4 regions of the Parageobacillus sp. G301 genome follow, and region 4 is predicted to be linked to each of the others. Evidence: predicted binding sites of a transcription regulator. Region 4 holds the regulator's gene; each other region holds the start of a gene.
The links. Region 4 encodes Rex, which represses fermentation and respiration genes when NADH is low (regulators of the CRP and FNR family bind a similar motif). Its sites were predicted from a motif close to TTGTGAAATATTTCACAA; they were not measured.
Positions count from the first base shown of each region.

Region 1: a site for Rex is predicted at 3,654-3,671, ahead of ric (iron-sulfur cluster repair di-iron protein). Genes of this name have one in related genera too.
Region 2: a site for Rex is predicted at 1,122-1,139, ahead of QSJ37_RS03920 (formate/nitrite transporter family protein). Genes of this name have one in related genera too.
Region 3: a site for Rex is predicted at 2,789-2,806, ahead of QSJ37_RS15930 (L-lactate dehydrogenase). Genes of this name have one in related genera too.

Region 1 covers NZ_BSDB01000001.1:1,450,263-1,455,623, reverse strand. Annotated here, with positions in the region: gene narI (respiratory nitrate reductase subunit gamma) at 1-486, shown strand, start outside; gene QSJ37_RS07430 (Crp/Fnr family transcriptional regulator) at 525-1,235, opposite strand; gene moaA (GTP 3',8-cyclase MoaA) at 1,736-2,758, shown strand; gene ric (iron-sulfur cluster repair di-iron protein) at 2,802-3,515, opposite strand; gene QSJ37_RS07415 (molybdopterin molybdotransferase MoeA) at 3,858-5,117, shown strand; gene mobB (molybdopterin-guanine dinucleotide biosynthesis protein B) at 5,114-5,361, shown strand, end outside.
Region 2 covers NZ_BSDB01000001.1:757,211-762,571, reverse strand. Annotated here, with positions in the region: gene QSJ37_RS03925 (hypothetical protein) at 417-722, shown strand; gene QSJ37_RS03920 (formate/nitrite transporter family protein) at 1,168-1,998, shown strand; gene QSJ37_RS03915 (hypothetical protein) at 2,431-3,096, opposite strand; gene QSJ37_RS03910 (UDP-N-acetylmuramoyl-tripeptide--D-alanyl-D-alanine ligase) at 3,601-4,998, shown strand; gene QSJ37_RS03905 (Mur ligase family protein) at 5,020-5,361, shown strand, end outside.
Region 3 covers NZ_BSDB01000003.1:2,374-7,734, reverse strand. Annotated here, with positions in the region: gene QSJ37_RS15945 (ABC transporter ATP-binding protein) at 1-988, shown strand, start outside; gene QSJ37_RS15940 (ABC transporter permease) at 981-1,772, shown strand; gene QSJ37_RS15935 (ABC transporter permease) at 1,776-2,561, shown strand; gene QSJ37_RS15930 (L-lactate dehydrogenase) at 2,838-3,797, shown strand; gene QSJ37_RS15925 (L-lactate permease) at 3,834-5,361, shown strand, end outside.
Region 4 covers NZ_BSDB01000003.1:276,912-282,272, reverse strand. Annotated here, with positions in the region: gene tsaD (tRNA (adenosine(37)-N6)-threonylcarbamoyltransferase complex transferase subunit TsaD) at 1-581, shown strand, start outside; gene QSJ37_RS17150 (ABC-F family ATP-binding cassette domain-containing protein) at 1,010-2,944, opposite strand; gene moaC (cyclic pyranopterin monophosphate synthase MoaC) at 3,069-3,590, shown strand; gene QSJ37_RS17140 (redox-sensing transcriptional repressor Rex) at 3,580-4,236, shown strand; gene QSJ37_RS17135 (twin-arginine translocase TatA/TatE family subunit) at 4,233-4,388, shown strand; gene tatC (twin-arginine translocase subunit TatC) at 4,409-5,155, shown strand; gene QSJ37_RS17125 (YdiK family protein) at 5,170-5,310, opposite strand; gene QSJ37_RS17120 (CPBP family intramembrane glutamic endopeptidase) at 5,357-5,361, opposite strand, start outside.

The DNA of each region.
Region 1 (5,361 bases), on a different contig from region 4:
ATACTGATGCCAAAACCATTTTATGAAACAATCGGAATTACGGATGAAATGTATCACTTCGGGGCGGTTTGGTTCGGCGGCGCAGCTGGGGTCGCGACGGTCATCGGTGTTCTGTTGCTGCTATGGCGGAGGTTAAGCGTTCGTCGTATTTTCCGCAACAGCAGCAAAAGTGATTTCCTTGCATTGCTTCTGTTAACCATCGTCATTTTAACGGGATTTACCAATACAGTAGGATATACTGCTACGGGAGGAACGTTTGATTATCGCGATACGATTGGCCCATGGTTCCGAGGGATTTTAACGTTTCGGCCGCTGCCCCAACTGGTAAGCGATGCCCCGTTAGGATTCCAAATTCATATTATTACCGCCTTATTGCTGTTTGGCATCTGGCCGTTTACCCGTCTTGTCCATGTTTGGAGCGTTCCGCTGACGTATTTAAATAGACATTATGTTGTATATCGCCGCATGCGTGCAAAGAAGATTTAAAAACACCCTCCTTTTCCATTCGAAAAGGAGGGGTGTTTTTATTCAATGCGACAAATATCCACCGGACAGTTTTCGCATTGAATTTCCTTCTTTAAATAGTCGAGGTCATGGATCGTAATTTTTCCTTTTTTAATGGAAAGAACACCTTGCTGCTTTAACACGTTTAACATGCGGTTGACGCTTTCGCGGGTGGTGCCGCAAAAGTTGGCTAAATCTTGATTTTTCAGTGTTAGGTCAATTAGAATGCTGCCGTTATCAAGCGTAACGCCATAGCTGTTGCACATGCGGATGAGCGTGGAATAGAGCGCTCCTTTTTTGCCGTGCATAATTAAATCGCGAAATTTCGTTTGTGTCCGACGCGCATGCATGCTGACCCATTGCATATATTCATAAGTAAGTGAAGGATTGGTGAGGAGCTCTCGTTCTAAATCATCTTTTTTAATGACTGCCACTTCACCATCTTCGATTACTTTTGCTGTTAACAAATAGCGAGGGTCTGTTGTAAACAATGTTAGCTCGCCGATAATTTCCCCAGAGCCGCAGATGCGGAAACACATCTCTTTTCCGTCAGCGCAAATTTTGCTCATTTGCACTTTACCTGAAAGAATAAGATATAGTTCATCAGCATCCATTCCTTCTTGGAATAAAAATGTTCCTTTTCGTATTTTGACTGTATGTTTCGCAGAACGGAGTAATTCACGCAAATGGCCAAAGCGATCATGGTTGTGCAACGTTTTTGCTGCAAGCATTTTTTTCACCTCAATGGTTTGTTGTTACTTCCATTGTAGGAAACAAGGGGTTGGTTTTGTTGTGAAGAAAATCACATTTTGTTGTATTTGTGATCATTGTCACAATGATGTCACAAAATATTTTTTGAAACCGTTTTCATGATTGTTATGTTAAAATGTGAGTAACGTCACAACATTTCTCTTATCTTTCTTGTATAGTAAATGGGAAAATGTCATAGTGTTGTTGAAAGAGGTTTTTAACATAACTGGATTTTATTGTCGATAAAAACGACATTCATTTCCAGAGTCATTGTGGTTCTCCTTGGAACCGTTATCGCGAAATGGATGGCACGGCATGCCGCCGGTTTAAAGGGAAAATCGTAATAGAAACGGTGCTGAGGCTTCCACTAGTGTTTCCGCCATCGGTCATTGGTTTTTTGTTTTGTTTGGAAAAAACAGCGGTATTTACATGGTTAATTATGTGCGACAAACTTTAAGTTCAATTGAAAGGAGGAGGCGGTATGGGAAAATGTCAATCGGTGATTGTCGACCAATGGAACCGTCCGCTTCGCGATTTGCGCATTTCAGTAACAGACCAGTGCAATTTCCGATGCGTATATTGCATGCCGGCAGAAATATTCGGCCCGAATTTCCGCTTTTTGCGTGAAGACGAATTATTAACAATCAAGGAAATGGTGCTGCTTGCGGAAAGTTTTGCGGAACTTGGGGTGGAAAAAATTCGCATCACCGGGGGAGAACCACTGTTAAGACGCGACTTAGACTTATTAGTAGAACGGCTGGCGCACATTTCCGGCATTCGCGATATCGCTCTTACTACGAATGGGATTCATTTAGTGAAATGGGCAAAACGTTTGAAAGAAGCGGGGCTAAAGCGCGTCAATGTCAGCCTGGACGCGTTAGATGACGAAGTATTTAAAAAGATGAACGGGGTTGGCGTCGGGGTCAAACCGGTGTTAAAAGGGATTGAAGCAGCTCGGGAAGCCGGGCTGGGCGTCAAAGTGAACATGGTCGTCAAAAAGGGAATGAACGACTCGCAACTCATTCCGATGGCGAACTATTTTAAAGAACGAGGCATTACCCTCCGCTTTATTGAATATATGGACGTTGGCACGACAAACGGATGGGATTTTTCCCATGTGGTAACGAAAAAAGAAATGTATGAACGCCTGCAGCAAATGCATCCGCTTGAGCCGGTGGAAAAAGCCTACTTCGGCGAGGTGGCAAGCCGCTACCGATATGTTGGCACGAACGTGGAAGTCGGCTTTATCGCTTCGGTGACCGAATCGTTTTGCCGCAGCTGCACCCGGGCGCGCATTTCCGCCGATGGCACGCTGTATACGTGCTTGTTTGCTGCAAGCGGCGTTTCGTTAAAAGAAAAACTGCGTTCCGGGGCCGATAAAGAAGAAATAAAGAAAATGATTGCATCGACATGGAACATGCGGACAGACCGCTACTCGGATGAACGGACGGAGCAAACAGCAAAAACGCGGAAAAAAATTGAAATGTCTTATATTGGCGGATAAACAAACCGGACTTGCTCGTTATGTGGAGCAGTCCGGTTGTTGTTTATTGGGATGCTTCTGTTTCATGAAGAACACGCGGAAATAAAATGTTATTTTCCAAATGGATATGTTCCAATAAATCTTCTTCTAGTGCTTCTAATCGGTTGTAGACAAGACGGTACGTCCGGCATGCATCTTCTGGCGGGGTGAAGTCATTTGTAATCTCACGAATCGTTTTGATGATATCGCCAGCAACATCATGCTCATTGATAAGTTCGCGAATTGCTTGTTTCATCGTTTCTCTGTTTTCTGGAGTCGGAGTTTCTTCAAATTGTAAAATAAGCGGGAAAGCATGAGTTTCTTCTTTGATCGTATGCTGCTCGAGTTCTGTTTTCAGCTCGTTAAACAACTTATGAATTTGTGCTAGATGCGGGTGATGCGCCCCATGAACGCGAAGCACTTTTGTTACGTAAGGGCTAAGATTAGGCAATTCTTCCGACAAGTAACGGTGATGTTTTTGGATAATATGGTCGATCAGTTCACTATAAGAAGCTTCCGACCAATTTTTTTCATCTTTTTCAAGCGATTGCGCATAAAGAGTATTTAATTGTTCTAATATTGCTTTGCCGTCTAAGTTTCGTTCTTGTATCGCTTCTTTTAACGGACGCTGCCCACCGCAGCAAAAATCAATTTTGTATGCTTTGAAAATATCGCTTGCTTTTGGAAACTGTGCTACGATATCACCGATGATCGATTGTTCTGTAAACCGTTTTTCCATGATCGGCCCCCCACTTTTTATAAATCATTACAATCCAAGTATATTTCCTTTTCTATTTCTATGTCGTGATGCATATCACACATATATTTATGAATAGATTTTGAACAAATCATGTTGAACTGCAAAGGAAGTGAGAAAATGTGATTAATCTCACAAATGGACTTTTTCCGTTTCCGTACAATAGAACACAAGATGAATCACAAACTTATTCTTCTGCAAGAGACAGGACTTTCAAGTTTAACTTATATAATTGAAAAAATAAAGGGAAAGATTGATAATATCAATACATTTGGAACAAGGATGCATAAATGGAAATCAATATACAGGAAGAGGGATAAAATCATGGAAGAAAGACGAACTCTTATTCCAGTAACAGAGGCAATCCAAAAAGTTATGAAGTATGCAGGAACAGGAGAAGTAGAAACGGTTTCATTAGAAGAGGCATATGGACGGTATTTGGCGGAAGAATTGCGCGCTGACCATGACGTTCCGCCGTTTGACCGGTCACCATATGACGGTTTTGCGATACGCGCTGTTGATTCCGCAAAAGCAAAGCTTGACAATCCCGTAGAATTTGAAGTGATTGAAACGATTGGGGCGGGACAAGTAGCGTCGAAGACCGTTCAACCATTTCAAGCGGTGCGCATTATGACGGGGGCGCAAATTCCAGATGGATGCGATGCGGTTGTCATGCTGGAATTAGCGAAACAATATGAGAGAGACGGAAAAACATATATGTCGATCAAACGCCCCTTTCAGCCGGGAGATAACATTTCGTTCCAAGGAGAAGATGCGAAAAAAGGAGAGGTGCTCGTCCCAAAAGGAACGTTTATTAATCCAGGAGTGCAAGCATTGTTAGCGACATTCGGGTATGCTCGGGTGAAAGTCGCTAGAAAACCGCGAATTGGCATTTTCGCGACAGGCAGCGAGCTTTTGGACGTATCTGAGCCGCTCGTTCCCGGAAAAATTCGCAACAGCAACGCCTATATGATTCAGGCGCAAGTGGTTCGCAGCGGCGCGGAGCCAGTTTATTTTGGAAAATTAGCCGATGATGTGGATACATGTTTTACAGAGATACAAAAGGCGCTGCCACAAGTTGATTTTCTGATCACAACGGGCGGCGTTTCGGTTGGAGATTACGATTATTTGCCGGCCATTTATGAACGTCTTGGGGCAGAAGTGTTATTTAATAAAGTCGCGATGCGTCCGGGAAGCGTGACGACGGTTGCGCAGCTGAATGGAAAACTGTTGTTCGGTCTATCTGGCAACCCATCGGCATGCTATGTTGGATATGAGTTGTTTGTACGCCCGGTAGTGCGGACGCGGCTATTTTCACCAAAACCGTATTTACGGAAAGCGACGGCAACGTTGATGGCAGACTTTCCTAAACCGAATCCGTTTACCCGGTTCGTTAGAAGTTATGCAGCGATCGAAGATGGCCGGTTAACCGTGTCGCCTGTTGGGATGGATAAATCGAATATTGTCACATCGCTGGCAAAAGCGAATGCGCTGATGGTGCTGCCTGGAGGGACACGTGGATTTGAAAGAGGAGATACCGTCGATGTATGGCTGTTAGAAGATGAGGAAGGAAGTGACATATGAACGTTTGGCAAGTGGTCGGCTATAAAAATAGCGGAAAAACGACGCTTATTGAAAAATGGATAAAAATCGCGGCAGCCGAAGGATATCGTGTCGGAACAGTGAAACATCACGGACACGGCGGATATCCTGAAAGAAACGATTCCTATACGGATTCAAAGCGCCACGAGCAGGCGGGAGCAGTTGCCGTTTCAGTGGAAGGCGGCGGTTTGCTCGAGCTTCACGCATGGCAGCCTGCGTGGCCGCT
Region 2 (5,361 bases), on a different contig from region 4:
TCGAAACTTTTTCACTTAAACGCTTCTACGCTTCTATGCTTTTATGCTTTTGTGCAGTTAAGTATAAAATATATGTTTTTAAAATATAATAATGTCCTTTTGTTTGTCAAGAGTATGTCCCAAACTCATTGTTATACAATTAATCTTATATATTTGTAGAAGGCTTTTTCTATATATGGTTTTACACTGATATGTAATGTTGGTCGACCGTTTCTGGCTACAAAATGCGAGGGGGCAAACGGTATGCGGTGAAAGATGAAGAAGTGTAATTCCTTTTATAAGATGTGGAAGATTGGAATTTGGCGGGAAAGAGATGGATTGCAAGAAAGTGCCGCTTTTAAGACTATTTGCAAGGAAGCGAATTCGTGCGGGAAATAGCGGCAATTTGATAAAAAATGATTTTTTAGGAAATACTGATGAAAACAAAAACTGGAGGAAAAACAGGCATGCCATGGATCGAAGGGCGCATTATTTCCGGTGAATATGACAATGAAATGAACGTTTTTACCATCCAAAAGTTCAAACAGTTTTTTGTTGAATCTGTCCTCCAACCACATCAGCTGCAGCATCTGTCAGACTATCTGAAAAATCATCAAAATGAGGAAGAAGGACAGCTACTCATTCTTTACGATCAAATGCCTGTGAAATTGTCACAAGAAGAAATAAAGCAGTTCATAGCGGATTTAGATGAAATTCAGTCTCGCTGTAAAGGTTTTTCATAAAAAATGCACAAAAATACATCCAAACTACAGATATTTTGGCAGGATATCTGGATGAACGAAATCAATCCCTTGCTAACGGAATTAAAATCGATTGATTGAAATAGTTAAAAACCCCATCGGAACCATTCGATGGGGCTTTCTACCACACGAAGACACTCCTCTTTTTCGAAACTTTGTACATGCTTGAAAAATGAATTTATTAATACGTGTTAGAGAAGCAAGATCATGCTTGGAAAAGAACTACTAATATCTTAGTTATATTAAAACAACTATTATTGAATTTGCAACGATTATTTTTTTAGTAAACGGTTACAAATGGAATTGTTGACATTTATTTTAACATTTCCATCGATATGTTGAAAAATAGGTGGGAAGGGCGTATGTTATATATCGTAAAGAATGTGAAAAAAATCACAAAATAGAATGAAAGAGAAGTGTCGGAGAGATGGAAGCAGTTCAAAAATGTAAAGAGTTGGCTGTAAAAAAACGAACAATTCTCGATCGTTCCCTTGTTCAATATGTGATGCGGGCTGCTTTGGCAGGGGTGTACATCGGATTTGCACTTGTTCTTTGTTTTCGTGTAGGTGAATTTTTCCGTGAAGCGAATTCTCCTGCTACTTATTTAGTAAGCGGTATTTTTTTCGGAATCGCCTTAGTATTAATTATGTACGGTGGCGCAGAACTATTTACTGGTAATACGATGTATTTTACAATCAGTACTTTGCACAAAGAAACGACAATCAAAGATACGTTGCGGAATTGGCTTGCATGTTATAGCGGTAATTTATTAGGTGCTGTATTTTTCGCTTTTCTTATTTCGCAATCCGGTGTTTTTGATCATATTCCGCGAGGCCATTTATTATTTCTTATGGCGGCGAAAAAAATGCACGCAACAACGATGCAGCTCTTTTTTAAAGGAATTCTCTGTAACTGGCTTGTTTGTTTAGCGATTTTTATTCCCATGCAAATGAAAGAGGATATGGCAAAAGTATTTTCGATGATTCTTATTGTTTTTATCTTTTTTGCTTCTGGATACGAACACTCCATTGCCAATTTCGTCCTCTTTTCAATTGCATTAGCAGTCCCGCATCCAGCGACGATCGACTTAGCAGGAGTGGTGCATAACATTATTCCTGTTACACTAGGCAATATTGTCGGCGGTGCCCTGTTTATGGGAGCGTTGTATACATATTTGACATCTCAAAAAGAAGGTCACGTTTCAGCAAAACGGTCAGTTGGATACTTGTTTCATAAAGAGAAAATTTTGAATAAATGATGAAATGCCAGCCCACACTCAAACTATTTTGTTCAAATTGATGAATGACGATTGAAAATATGAAAAAAGAAAATTTCTAATCTTCTGGAATTGACTTCGTAAAAAACGGTTTCAACATCCATGAAAATGGAAAAATTGAATTGTCCATCGGTATTCATAATGGGAAACTTGAAAAACTGATGTTGCTTACTATTCCGTCGAAAAGGCTTCCGATGGGTTCATCCGAGTAGGGGGGAAGGAGTCCTTCTTCTTCGTCGAAGCTTCTTTGATGAATTTAGTAAAAACTCCCACCTTCAAACGGAGTGTAGGTGGGAGAGGTTCATGAATAACCTTAAATCAGATAGGGTGTTCTCAAAATCAGGGGGGAATCCGGTAAAGGAGGGGCAGTTTCGCTAGGCATTACACGTTTAATAACAAAATTGGAAATCATGTTCACCGTTTGGAAGTGTGTTTTTTAGTCACTGCATATGGTTTCCAAGACGGGCGGATTTGTTGGCGTACATTTGCATTTTGGCGTACATTTGCGTTTATGAATGGATTATGCGTTTTGCAACATGTTCGGCGTACGGAGCATACTTTCAAGTTATCAATGCCCGTTTGGTTACTATTACCAGTTATTCTGATTCTTGTAATTCTATTGGAGCCCACGTTAACGCCTAAAGGGTCCCAATTATCAAAAAGAGGAGGAACAAAATTGGCTGGACCTACTACACTTGCAATCAAATTGTTATTTGCATCAAATGCTTCTAGAGTAACATTTACAGCGGAAGCATAAAAGAAGCTAACAGAAGCGACTGCGGGCTGAAACGTAATCTCACGAGTGGTACCACCTATCCAAAATGCTATTGTATCAGGAGAAGGCCAATTTCCAACATTCCCTCCCTCTAGAAAAAGCCAACCGGGAAACGATGCCAATGTTACACACAAAGGGATTGGCGGAATTGGAGTTAAATTTTCTCCACCTTCAAACGTAGTAAGACCACATCTATTGTTACAACTACACCCCCCATTGTCACAAATGACTTCTACAGGGGTGTTCGGAGGATTTTGCTTCACGGTGACTAGGGAAGAATCCCCTCCTGTAAGAGTAAATTCCATAAAATAACCCTCCTTTTTGATGCTTTCCATTTAGCCAAGCTACTATATATTAAACGTTTTTTTACTGAGAGGTGCCTTTTTATCAATAATTAGGCTCGAAAACCTGGGGATGGACATGAGGTTCAATTTGAACAATGAATATGCATGGTCTTACGAAACAGAAGTCTTATTCCGATTTTTAGGTTATATTCTCGTTTTTTCTTGGCAAGTAATCTACGATGGTGGTCTACTGGCAGATACAGTAGACCATTTTTTATTTAGTTTTAAATAAGCGTACTTAGGTCCCAAAAATCAAATGTTCAGAACATTTCGGCAGATGTTGTGCTTCATTCATTTTCAGATGGGAAATGGCACAAACCTTTCTCATCTGATTGCCGTATCATATCTTAAAATCTGTTTAATGCCGGGTCGTATAAATAGGCTCCCGCCCAATATACAGTAACCACATCACAATCACATGTATACAATATTACACACAGAAAATGGAGAAGAGAGGAGACATATATGAAATGGCTTTATCTAAACGAGCTTGTTGCTCATATTGGTGGGGCATTGGTGCAAGGAGAGGGAAATCCTCTCATTAAAAATGTGGTCACGAAACGCTACAAGGTAGATAATCATACACTGCTCATTGATTTATATACAAAAAGAAAAATCCGCTCCAAGCTGTTTCAAAAATATAAGCCTATTGTCGTTGTAACGGAAAAACCACAAGACTTTAACCATCTTGGCGATGACGTGATTGTCATAAAAGTAGAAGATGTAGATGAGGCTTATTGGAAGTTTATTGATTATTACCGCAGCCTTTTTGATATCCCCATTATAGGGGTGACAGGAACCTGCGGTAAAACGACAACAAAAGAAATGATTAAACACATTCTTGAAAAACATTATAAAGTCCAATCCACTTATAAGAGTTTCAACGGTGGTCATCGCAATCACCGTTATCTTCTTGGGATTGATGAGACAACAGGAGCAGCCGTGATTGAAATGGGAGTAGACTCCCCTGGGGATATCATTTTTTATATAAAATATTTTCGTCCTCAGATAAGGATTTTGTTAAACATTGACGTATATCATCTGGTGGGATGTAAAACTCCGGAACGTTATCTCGAGGCAAAAGCGGAAATCCTGCATGATTTGGATCCGGTGAACGGCACCCTCATCTTAAATGCGGATGACGAGAACATCAAAAAAATTGATGTGAGTAAATTTCGAAACATCATTCTCTATTTCGGCTTCAGCGACGGATGCGACTTTCAAGCAACGGATGTCTCCTATGACCGAGGAGGTATGAAGTTTAATCTCCGTCATCAAAATCAAACTTATCCAGTCTTTGTGCCAGGGTATGGCAAACATAACGTGTATAATGCTCTTGCCGCCATCGCAGCGACGTGGAGTGCAGGGATGGATATAAAGGAAGCATGCGAGCGATTGGCGTCGTTCAACCAAGTGATTGAACATTTGGAGTTTCGTTCCGGGCTGGGTGGTTGCACCGTCATTGACGATACGTGGAATGTAACTCCTCTTTCGATGGCAAACGCTCTTCAAGTAATGAAAGAAGTTGCCGGTTCCAAAACCAAAATTGCTCTTTTAGGATATATGCCCCAGTTAGGGGATGGAGATTATGCACAGCAAGAGTATGCCAAGATGGGAGAGAAAGTAATCAAAACACAAGTGGATTTTCTTATTGTGGTGGGTGATGAAGCGAAGGAAATCGGAAGGAAAGCCTTAGAGCTCGGAATGGATCCAAGTAAAGTTTATTTTTCTAACAGCGGAACGGAAATCTATGAGATCCTTCACCCCCTTTTAAATGAGGAAGCGATCGTGCTTCTCAAGATCCCTCACCGTGTCATGGTTCAGGACTCATTTAAAGAACTGAAGGCAAAAATCATCGTTTAATGAATGGAGGGGAGGATGCGCATGAAAAGTTTATATCTCCAAGAAATTCTTGCGGAGATAGGTGGTACTGTCATACAAGGATCCGGCAATCCCTTGATACAAGATGTCACCTATCGACCCAAAAAAATTAAAGACCAGACGATGCTGTTTTACCGTTACAACGATATGAAAATTGACAAGAAATTGTTTCAAAAGTATAAATCTGTCGTTGTTGTTACAGATAATCCTGATTATTTCCAAAATATAGGCAAGGATGTCATTATTATTAAAGTACCAAATATAGAGGAAGCCTATTGGAAGTTTGTTAACTATTATCGTCATCTTTTTCAGATACCGGTTATCGGCATCACTGGTACCTGTGGC
Region 3 (5,361 bases), 270 kb from region 4:
AGAAAACTTAAGAAAAGAATTTAAATCGTATTCAAGTCGCTCTGGCTTATTCGGAGCGTTTCGCGATTTATTTACACGAAATTATAAAATCATTCGCGCTGTCAACGACATTTCGTTTACTGTAAAGCAAGGTGAAATGGTCGGCTATATTGGGGAAAATGGTGCGGGGAAATCGACAACGATTAAAATGCTGACGGGAATTTTGACGCCGACATCCGGTAAAGTGCTCGTCAACGGCATGAATCCGCATAAAGAGAGGGAAGCGTTCGTTCGAACCATCGGCGTTGTGTTCGGGCAGCGCTCCCAACTTTGGTGGGATATCGCCGTCCAAGAGTCGTTTCGACTGTTGAAAAAAGTGTACCGTGTATCGGATCAAGACTACAAAGAACATATGGAACATGTCATTGAAACGCTCGATATCGGTCCTCTGTTGGACAAGCCGGTTCGCAAGCTGTCGCTTGGACAGCGGATGCGCTGTGAGCTGGCCGCTGCGCTTATTCATAACCCGCCGCTTTTATTTTTAGATGAACCGACGATTGGCTTGGATGTGCTTGTAAAACTGAAAATCCGTCAGTTTTTAAAAGAAATTAATGAGAAATACAACACAACCATTTTATTAACGACCCATGATATTTCCGACATCGAAGCGTTATGCGAACGCGTCATTATGTTGGATGAAGGAAAAATCATTTACGATGGCTCACTGCAAAAGCTAAAAGAGAATTGGGGAGAAGGGAAACAAATTCAATTTACGTTCGCAAGCGAAATTACGTTAGATGCTTTAAAGGAATTGACCGATGGTTTGCAAGTAACATGGAAAAAAGGGGAGCAAGCAAACGTCTGGACAGCAAATATAGCGCCATCGCTTCTGCCTGAAGTCATTAGCCGCGTTGTTTCCCGCTATTCGATTCAAGATATGAACATTAATGAAATTTCTACGGAAGAAATTATCCGCAACATCTATGAAGAAGGTGTTGTGCATGGATAAATATATCGAAATGATTCGCATCCGCTTTTTAATGATGCTTGCTTACCGGACGAATTATTACACAGGTATTCTCATTTATGCTATTAACATCGCGGCGTACTATTTTCTTTGGTCGGCGATTTATGGCGGCAAATCGGCGATGCAAGGCATGTCGATGGAGCAAATGACAACGTATGTTGCCATTTCATGGATGGCGCGGGCGTTTTATTTCAATAATATCGACCGTGAAATCGCCATGGAGATTAGAGAAGGAAGAGTGGCGACAGAGCTTATTCGTCCTTACAGTTATCTTGGAATGAAAACGATGCAAGGATTAGGGGAAGGAATCTTTCGTTTGTTGTTTCTTTCGCTTCCGGGAATTTTTTTTGTCGCTTTATTTTTGCCTCTCCGTTTTCCAACCGATGTTCATACATGGATGTTTTTCACATTGTCGATTATGTTTAGTTTTATTATTAATTCGGAGTTGAATTTGCTTGCGGGCATTGTCACGTTTTTTACCCTTAACAATGAAGGGTTATTGCGTGCAAAGCGGTTTGTGATCGACTTGTTTTCCGGACTTATTTTGCCAATCAGCTTTTATCCGGATTGGGCGCAAGCGGCAATGAAATACTTTCCATTTCAAGGAATTAGCTATATTCCAAGCATGATTGTGACAGAAAGCTTTCAAGGGCAAGCAATCATCCACGGCCTTTTGTTTCAGTTTGCATGGTGCGTGCTGTTGCTCATCCCGATTCAGCTATTGTGGCGAGCGGCGAAAAAACAGCTTGTCATTCAAGGAGGGTGAGTCGTGTTTTACGTATCGATCTTTTTTCAGTATATGGCGCAATACATGAAAACAAAGTTGCAATATCGCGCTGATTTGCTTGTCGAGTTCATTTCTGATTTGATGTCGCAGGCGGTCAATCTTGTTTTTCTTCTTGTTGTGTTTGGACATACGACGTTATTGCACGGCTGGACGCGTGAGGAAATTTTGTTTATTTACGGCTTTTTCTTAGTGCCATATGCGGTGTTCGGAGCGTTTTTTAACATTTGGGATTTTAACGAGCGCTATATTGTGCGTGGAGAAATGGACCGTGTGTTGACGCGCCCGGTTCACAGCTTATTTCAAATTATTCTCGAACGCATGGAGTTAGAGTCGCTTCTTGGCGGAGTGACAGGCATGATCATTATGGTGTATGCAGGTGCGCGCTTGCATCTTTCGTTGCATTGGTATGATATTTTTATGTTTATGTTGCTTGTACTAGGTGGAGCGCTTATTTACGCGGGAGTATTTGTGTCATTGGCGACCATTAGTTTTTGGGCCGATGCTCGTACATCGATTATTCCGATGATGTACAACATCAGCAACTACGGGCGCTATCCGATTGATATTTATCATCGCGTCATCCGCTATATTTTAACGTGGATTCTGCCGTTTGCGTTCGTTGGCGTGTATCCGGCTTCCTATTTTCTCGGCAAAAAAGAATGGTACGGATATGCGTTTTTTACTCCAGTCATGGGAATCATCTTTTTTACGATTGCCGTGTTTTTGTGGAACGCAGGGGTAAAACGATATCGAGGTGCAGGGAATTAAAAAGAGGGAGAATCCGAAAGGAAGTAAAAATTCCTTAAAGGGATTGCCCTCTTATTTTTTTATGAAAATGAGTATATACAGACCATTTTTTTCGTTTATTGGATTGCTTGCTGGAACTGAATGTAGTGATACAAAAATACTGTTGTGCGGCCAAAATGTTAACAAAAAAGACAAATTTCTTTTATAGTTGATGCTTGATAAAGTTTGTGAAATAATGAACAATATATTTGTGAATAATTTCACAAACTAATTTTTGGGAAAGGATGACAGACAGCTATGAAAAGACAATGCATGAATCGAGTGGCGCTTATAGGAACAGGATTCGTTGGGGCCAGCTATGCATTTGCCCTTATGAATCAAGGAATAGCGGATGAGCTAGTGTTGATTGATGTGAATAAAGAGAAGGCAGCGGGCGATGTGATGGACTTAAATCATGGAAAAGTATTCGCGCCGAAGCCAATGAATATATGGCATGGAGATTATCAAGATTGCCGAGATGCCGATTTGGTGGTTATTTGTGCAGGTGCTAACCAAAAGCCAGGGGAAACAAGGCTCGATCTTGTTGACAAAAACATGAATATCTTTAAAACGATTGTCGATTCTGTGATGAGATCAGGGTTTGATGGCATTTTTCTTGTTGCAACGAACCCAGTAGATATCTTAACGTATGCTACTTGGAAATTTAGCGGGTTACCGAAAGAACGGGTGATCGGCTCGGGAACGATTCTAGATACGGCAAGATTCCGCTTTTTGCTAAGTGAATATTTTCAAGTGGCTCCAACCAATGTGCACGCGTATATTATCGGAGAGCATGGGGATACAGAACTGCCTGTTTGGAGTCACGCGGAAATTGGAAGTATTCCAGTTGAGCAAATATTGTCGCAAAACGATCGCTACAGAAAAGAGGATTTAGAAAATATTTTTGTTAATGTTCGTGATGCAGCATATCAAATTATTGAGAAAAAAGGTGCAACGTATTACGGTATTGCGATGGGGCTCGTCCGCATTACACGTGCCATTTTGCACGACGAAAATGCTATATTAACTGTTTCGGCTTATCTGGACGGTCAATATAATGAGCAAAACGTTTATATTGGCGTGCCTGCTATTATCAACCGAAACGGTATTCGTGAAGTAATGGAATTGAAGTTAAATGAAACAGAACAACAGCAATTTCATCATAGCGCAACCGTATTAAAAGACATTCTTTCCCGTTATTTTGATGAGGTAAAGTAATAAGTACTGACTTAGAATAACAATAAGGTGGACATCATGTGGATACAACATTACAATCCTTTTCATAACACATATCTTTCTGCATTGATTGCGGCGCTTCCAATTGTTTTGTTTTTATTATGTTTAACGGTGTTGAAGATGAAGGGAGTAAAAGCCGCTTTTCTTACCCTTTGTTTTGGATTAGTGACAGCGGTTTGTTTTTTTCATATGCCGATTTCAAAGGCGATTGCCGCTTCCACTTATGGAATTGCGAACGGTTTATGGCCGATTGGCTATATTGTGATCATGGCCGTCTGGCTATATAAAATCGCTGTGAAAACAGGGAAATTTGATATGATCCGCGGGAGTATCGCAAACATTTCTGAAGATCAGCGGCTTCAACTGTTGCTCATCGGTTTTAGTTTTAACGCATTTTTAGAAGGAGCTGCGGGATTTGGCGTTCCGATTGCCATTTCAGCTGCTTTACTTTCGGAACTAGGATTTCGCCCATTAAAAGCCGCCGCTCTTTGTTTAATTGCCAATGCTGCATCTGGCGCGTTTGGAGCCATTGGGATTCCAGTTATCGTCGGAGCGCAAATGGGAGATTTAACATCGCTTGAGTTATCTCGTACACTTGCTTGGATTTTGCCATTGATCACGTTTTTCGTTCCGTTCTTATTAGTGTTTATTTTAGATAAATGGAAAGGCGTTAAAGAAACATTGCCTGCTCTTTTAGTGGTAAGCGGAAGTTATACCATTGTGCAAACATTGACAATCATTGTGCTCGGTCCGGAATTGGCCAACATTTTAGCGGCGCTTGTCAGTATGGGGGCATTAACTATTTTCTTAAGAAAATGGCAGCCGTCACATATATATCGAGTAAATCAGGATGAAGAAGCTGTAGAAAAATCTAAATACAGCTTGAAAGAAATCATCAGTGCGTGGTCTCCTTTTTATATTTTAACGTTAATCGTTATTATCTGGAGTCTGCCGGGTTTTAAAGCGCTGTTTGCTGAAGGTGGAGCGCTTCATAAAACTACGCTTTTGTTTAAAGTGCCATTTTTGCATGGGGAAGTCGTAAAAACTCCTCCGGTGGCACCGGCACAGACGGCATTAGATGCAATATTCAAGCTGGATCTTGTATCAGCAACAGGTACAGCGATTTTATTAGCGGTGCTGTTCACAAGTATGTTTAGCAAAAACATTACGTTCGCTGAGGGAATACAAAGTTTAAAAGAAACATGTAAAGAACTATGGATTCCTGTATTAACTATTTGTTTTATCATGGGATTTGCCAACTTGGCTAACTATGCGGGTTTATCCTCTGCGATTGGTTTAGCATTAGCGAAGACAGGAGGTGCATTCCCGTTCGTTTCCCCGTTATTAGGGTGGCTTGGTGTGTTTATAACAGGATCTGTCGTGAGCAACAATGCTTTATTTGGACATTTACAAGTGGTTACAGGAACGCAAATAGGGACAAACTCTTCGTTATTGCTTGCCGCCAATACTAGCGGGGGAGTGATGGGAAAACTCATTTCTCCGCAATCCATCGCAATAGCAACTGCTGCAGTGCGAGAGACAGGCA
Region 4 (5,361 bases):
TTGTGTACATGGAGGAGCATGGCAAGTTTCAAGTCATCGGCGAAACGAGAGACGATGCGGCGGGAGAAGCGTATGACAAGGTGGCGAGGGCATTAAACCTTCCTTATCCGGGCGGACCGCATATTGACCGTCTTGCACAGGAAGGAAAGGTGACTATTGATTTGCCTCGTGCATGGCTAGAAGAAGGGTCATATGATTTTAGTTTCAGCGGGTTGAAATCAGCGGTATTAAACACGCTTCATAACGCGAATCAGCGTGGAGAAATCATCGACCCGAAAGATATGGCAGCCAGCTTTCAAGCGAGCGTAATCGATGTGCTTGTGACCAAAACCGTCAACGCAGCAAAAGAATATAATGTCCGTCAGGTGCTGCTTGCGGGCGGAGTCGCCGCAAACAGAGGATTACGAGCGGAGTTGGAGCGAAAAATGGCTGAATTAAACCATATCGAATTGGTTATTCCGCCTTTATCGCTTTGTACCGACAATGCGGCGATGATTGCGGCGGCAGGAACTGTTTTATTCGCACAAGGAAAACTTGCCGACATGGCATTGAACGCAGATCCAAGTTTAGAACTAGAGTAAACGTTAGTGAAAGGACTTTCTTTCAAGATATGTCTTGAAGGAAGTTCTTTTTTTATATAAAAAATATGTAACTTTTTTCGGCTCAACGGAGTGAAAGGAAGAGAGATAAAGTATCTTTGAACAGATTAGCTATGAGCGTTTGGCATGGTAGAAAAAAGAAAAACCAATTTTTTATTGAAAAAATAATCATGTGAATATATTTATCCACAAATTGTGGATATTGTGGAAAAAGAGAAAGAATCTTATTTTATTAGGGATGAAATAACCACAAATTTTTTCACATAAAAACGGATTTTTTTGTGGATAATGTGGAAAAATCCGTGAATAACTTAAATTGTGGGAAAAAAATTGGGGATAAGTTTGTGGGTATGTGACTAACTAAAAAACATCCACGGGTATGCACAACCGTGGATGTTTTTTCGCAATTATTATTGTAATGTATGAAGTGTTTCCCATTCTTCTAGTAATTTTTCTAATTTTTCCTTCATTTCGTCATTCTCTTTTGTCAATTTTTGTACTTTCTCATGATCTTGATAAATTTCTGGATCGCATAATTGTTCGTCGATGTATGCGATTTGCTGTTCTAATTCGCTAATTTCTGTTTCAATTTCTTCAATGCGCCGCTTGCTCTGTCGTTCTAGTTTTTTCGCCTCTTTTTCCTGTTCGTAGCTAAGTTTCGATGATGCCTCTTCATGAGAACGGCCTGTTTGTTTCTCGGAAGCGAGACGTTCTAGCTCCAGCATTTCCGCCTTTTTTGCGACATAGTAGTCATAATCGCCTAAATACTCGGTAATTCCGTCACTAGAAAGCTCATATACTTTCGTGGCAATTCGATTAATAAAATAGCGGTCGTGAGAAACGAATAAAATAGTTCCGGGATATTCGATTAAGGCGTTTTCGAGCACTTCTTTACTGTCTAAATCAAGATGGTTTGTCGGTTCGTCTAAAATAAGGAAATTGGCTTTTTGCATCATCAGTTTGGCAAGCGCCAGTCTCGCTTTTTCACCGCCGCTTAAGGCCGATACAGGTTTTAATACATCGTCTCCAGAGAATAAGAAACTTCCGAGCACGGTGCGGATTTCTTTTTCCGTTTTGTCAGGGTATTCATCCCAAAGTTCATCGAGCACTCGCTTATTCGAGGACAAATCGGCCTGGTTTTGGTCGTAATAGCCGATTTGCACGTTCGAACCGTAACGGAAATGTCCTGATTGCAGCGGAAGTTTGTTTACAATCGCTTTTAACAACGTTGATTTTCCGATTCCGTTCGGTCCGACCAAGGCGATGCTTTCACCGCGCGTGATGCGGAAACGAATATTGCGAATGAGCGGCTTGTTCTCATCATATCCGACTGCGACATCTTCAGCGATTAATACGTCATTTCCGCTTTGCCGTTCGATGTCAAAAGAAAAGGAAGCAACTTTTTCGTCTCCTGCTGGTTTTTCCATTCTCTCCATTTTTTCTAACTGTTTTCTCCGGCTTTGTGCACGTCTTGTTGTGGAGGCACGGGCAATATTGCGTTGAATAAAGTCTTGGAGTTTTGCGATTTCTTCTTGTTGTTTTTCATACAGTTTTCGTTCTCGTTCATATTCGGCTGCTTTTTGTTCTAAGTAACGGCTATAATTTCCTGTGTATCGTTTCAATGTTGTCCGTGACAGCTCATATACTTGGGTGACAACTTTATCAAGAAAGTAGCGGTCGTGGGATACGATAAGAATAGCGCCAGGATATGTTTGCAAGTATTGTTCGAGCCATGTTAATGTTTCAAGGTCTAAATGGTTTGTCGGTTCGTCCAAAATAAGCAAATCAGGCTTCATTAAAAGCAGTTTTCCAAGCGCCAGACGAGTTCGTTGTCCGCCGCTTAACGATTGAACGGGAGTCGTCATATAGTCATATTTCGCAAATTGTAAGCCGTGTAAAATCGAACGAATATCCGCTTCGTATTGATAACCGCCTTGTTCTTTATAGCGTTCTTGCAATGCATCATAATCTTTCAATAATTTTTCATAGCGGGAAGAATCAGCGATTAGATCAGGGTCTCCCATTTGCAGCTCCATCTGGCGCAATTGTTTTTCTATTGTTTTTAGAGGAGCAAATACTGTCATCATTTCTTCCCAAATGGATAAAGAGGAGTGTAGACCGCTATCTTGAGCAAGATATCCGATCGATACTTCTTTTGGTTTGATGATTTCTCCACTATCGTAAGACATCTCACCAGCAATAATTTTTAACAGTGTCGATTTTCCTGCTCCGTTTCTTCCGACGAGCGCAATCCTATCTTTGGATTGTATTTCTAATTTTATATTCGATAAAATAAGGTCAGCACCGAAATATTTTGTCAGTTGATTGACTTGTAAAATAATCATTGTTGTTCACCTCTCGTTTAACAATAATAGTGTAGCGTAATTTGTTTTCTTATCGCAATAAAACAAAACGATAAAAGACAGATGCCCAAAAATAGTGTATAGTTTATAAATGGGGGAGATATGCGTGTCATCATTTACACATTTTAATGAACAAGGCCGTGCAAAAATGGTCGATATTACGGAAAAAGAGGATACCATTCGAGTAGCGGTAGCACAAACGAGCGTGACCGTAAATAAAGAAATTTACGAGAAAATGACAAATCGCATGATTGAAAAAGGGGATGTGCTTGCTGTTGCGCAAGTAGCTGGCATTATGGCCGCAAAAAAAACGTCTGATTTAATTCCAATGTGCCACCCTCTTATGTTAAAAGGTGTCGACATCCAATTTGCATGGCATGTCGAGGAAGAAAAAGCGCTTTACCAATTACTGATCACCGTAACGGTAAAAACAAAAGGAAGTACAGGTGTGGAGATGGAAGCGCTAACGGCTGCTTCTGTTTGTGCACTGACCGTGTATGATATGTGTAAGGCGCTAGATAAAGGGATGGTGATTGGCCCAACCTATTTAGTGGAAAAATCAGGTGGGAAATCAGGCCATTATCAACGAGAAAACAGTAGTGTTGGGGGATTTGCGAATGAACAATGAACAACCAAAAATTCCGCAAGCAACTGCAAAACGTTTGCCACTATATTACCGTTTTTTGAAAAATTTACATGCTTCAGGAAAACAACGAGTTTCTTCCGCGGAATTAAGTGAGGCAGTAAAAGTTGATCCCGCGACCATTCGTCGTGATTTTTCCTATTTCGGTGCGCTTGGCAAAAAAGGATACGGATATAATGTCAATTATTTATTATCTTTTTTTCGCAAGACGCTTGATCAAGATGAAATTACCGAAGTGGCGTTATTTGGAGTCGGGAACTTAGGGACAGCGTTTTTAAATTATAATTTTACAAAAAATAATAATACAAAAATTGTGATGGCATTTGATGTCGATCAAAAGAAAGTAGGAAAAGAAGTTGGCGGTGTGCCAGTATATCATTTGGATGAATTGGAAAATCGCCTTCACGAAGGAATTCCTGTTGCGATTTTGACCGTACCGGCTCCTGCCGCTCAATGGATTACGGACCGTCTCGTTCAAAAAGGGATTAAAGGAATTTTAAACTTTACACCCGCTCGATTGAACGTACCGAAACATATTCGTGTCCATCATATTGATTTAGCGGTTGAATTGCAATCATTAGTCTATTTCTTAAAAAATTATCCGGCCGATAAAGGAGAGAATCAAAAGTGAAATATTTGTTAATTGTGCTTGTTATTTTATTATTGTTTGGAACGAAAAAACTTCCGGAGCTGGGCAAATCGCTCGGTCAATCGCTGCGGGAATTTAAGGATGCCACTAAAGGATTAACAGACGAGGATGAAAAAAAACCAGACCAATTATGATTTGTTAGGATGATTGAAGTATGGACGATAAAGAAATGTCGGTGTACGAACACCTGGGAGAATTACGAAAGCGACTTATTATTGTTCTTGTGTTTTTTGTCATTGCCCTTATTGCTAGTTTCTTTTTCGTGGAGCCCGTCATTTTATATTTGCAGCGAACGGACGAAGCGAAGGAATTAACGATGAACGCCTTTCGTTTAACAGATCCAATAAAAATTTATGTTCAATTTGCGTTTGTTCTTGCGTTTGTTCTTACCGCGCCAGTTCTGCTTTATCAAATTTGGGCGTTTGTCAGTCCTGGGCTGTATGAAAAGGAACGAAGAGTCACGTTAAGCTACATTCCGATTTCGATCTTTCTCTTTTTAGCTGGCATTAGTTTTGCGTATTTCATCTTATTTCCTTTCGTCGTTCGTTTTATGCAAAATTTAGCGTCCCGTCTCGGCATTCATCAGGTGATAGGGATTAATGAATACTTTGAATTTTTGCTTCACCTGATCTTGCCATTTGGAATTGTATTTCAGCTTCCGGTAGTTGTAATGTTTTTAACAAGGCTTGGCTTGATTACACCGATGTTATTAATCAAGGTGCGCAAATATGCTTATTTAGCGCTATTGATTTTAGCGGCGGCCATTACGCCGCCAGATGTGCTGTCACAAGTCATTGTTATGATTCCGCTTTCGATTTTATATGAAGTGAGCATTTGGATTTCGAAAATAGCTTATCGCAAAGCGCTATTGGCGCAGACGGAACAAGAAAACCTCCCGTGAATGCGGCGGGAGGTTCATTTTTTAAAGTAAAGTACTAACAGACGTATCGCAGTTCCAAAATCAAGCGTAGCTATTATCGCAAGAACGATCGTGAAAAAATTCCAAATGGTTTCATCCGCACTTTGAATCGACAAGTAAGTGAATAAGATGCCCATAAGGAAATAGAAAAAAGCGAATTGTAATGGTGACCTTTTCATCGTACTAAA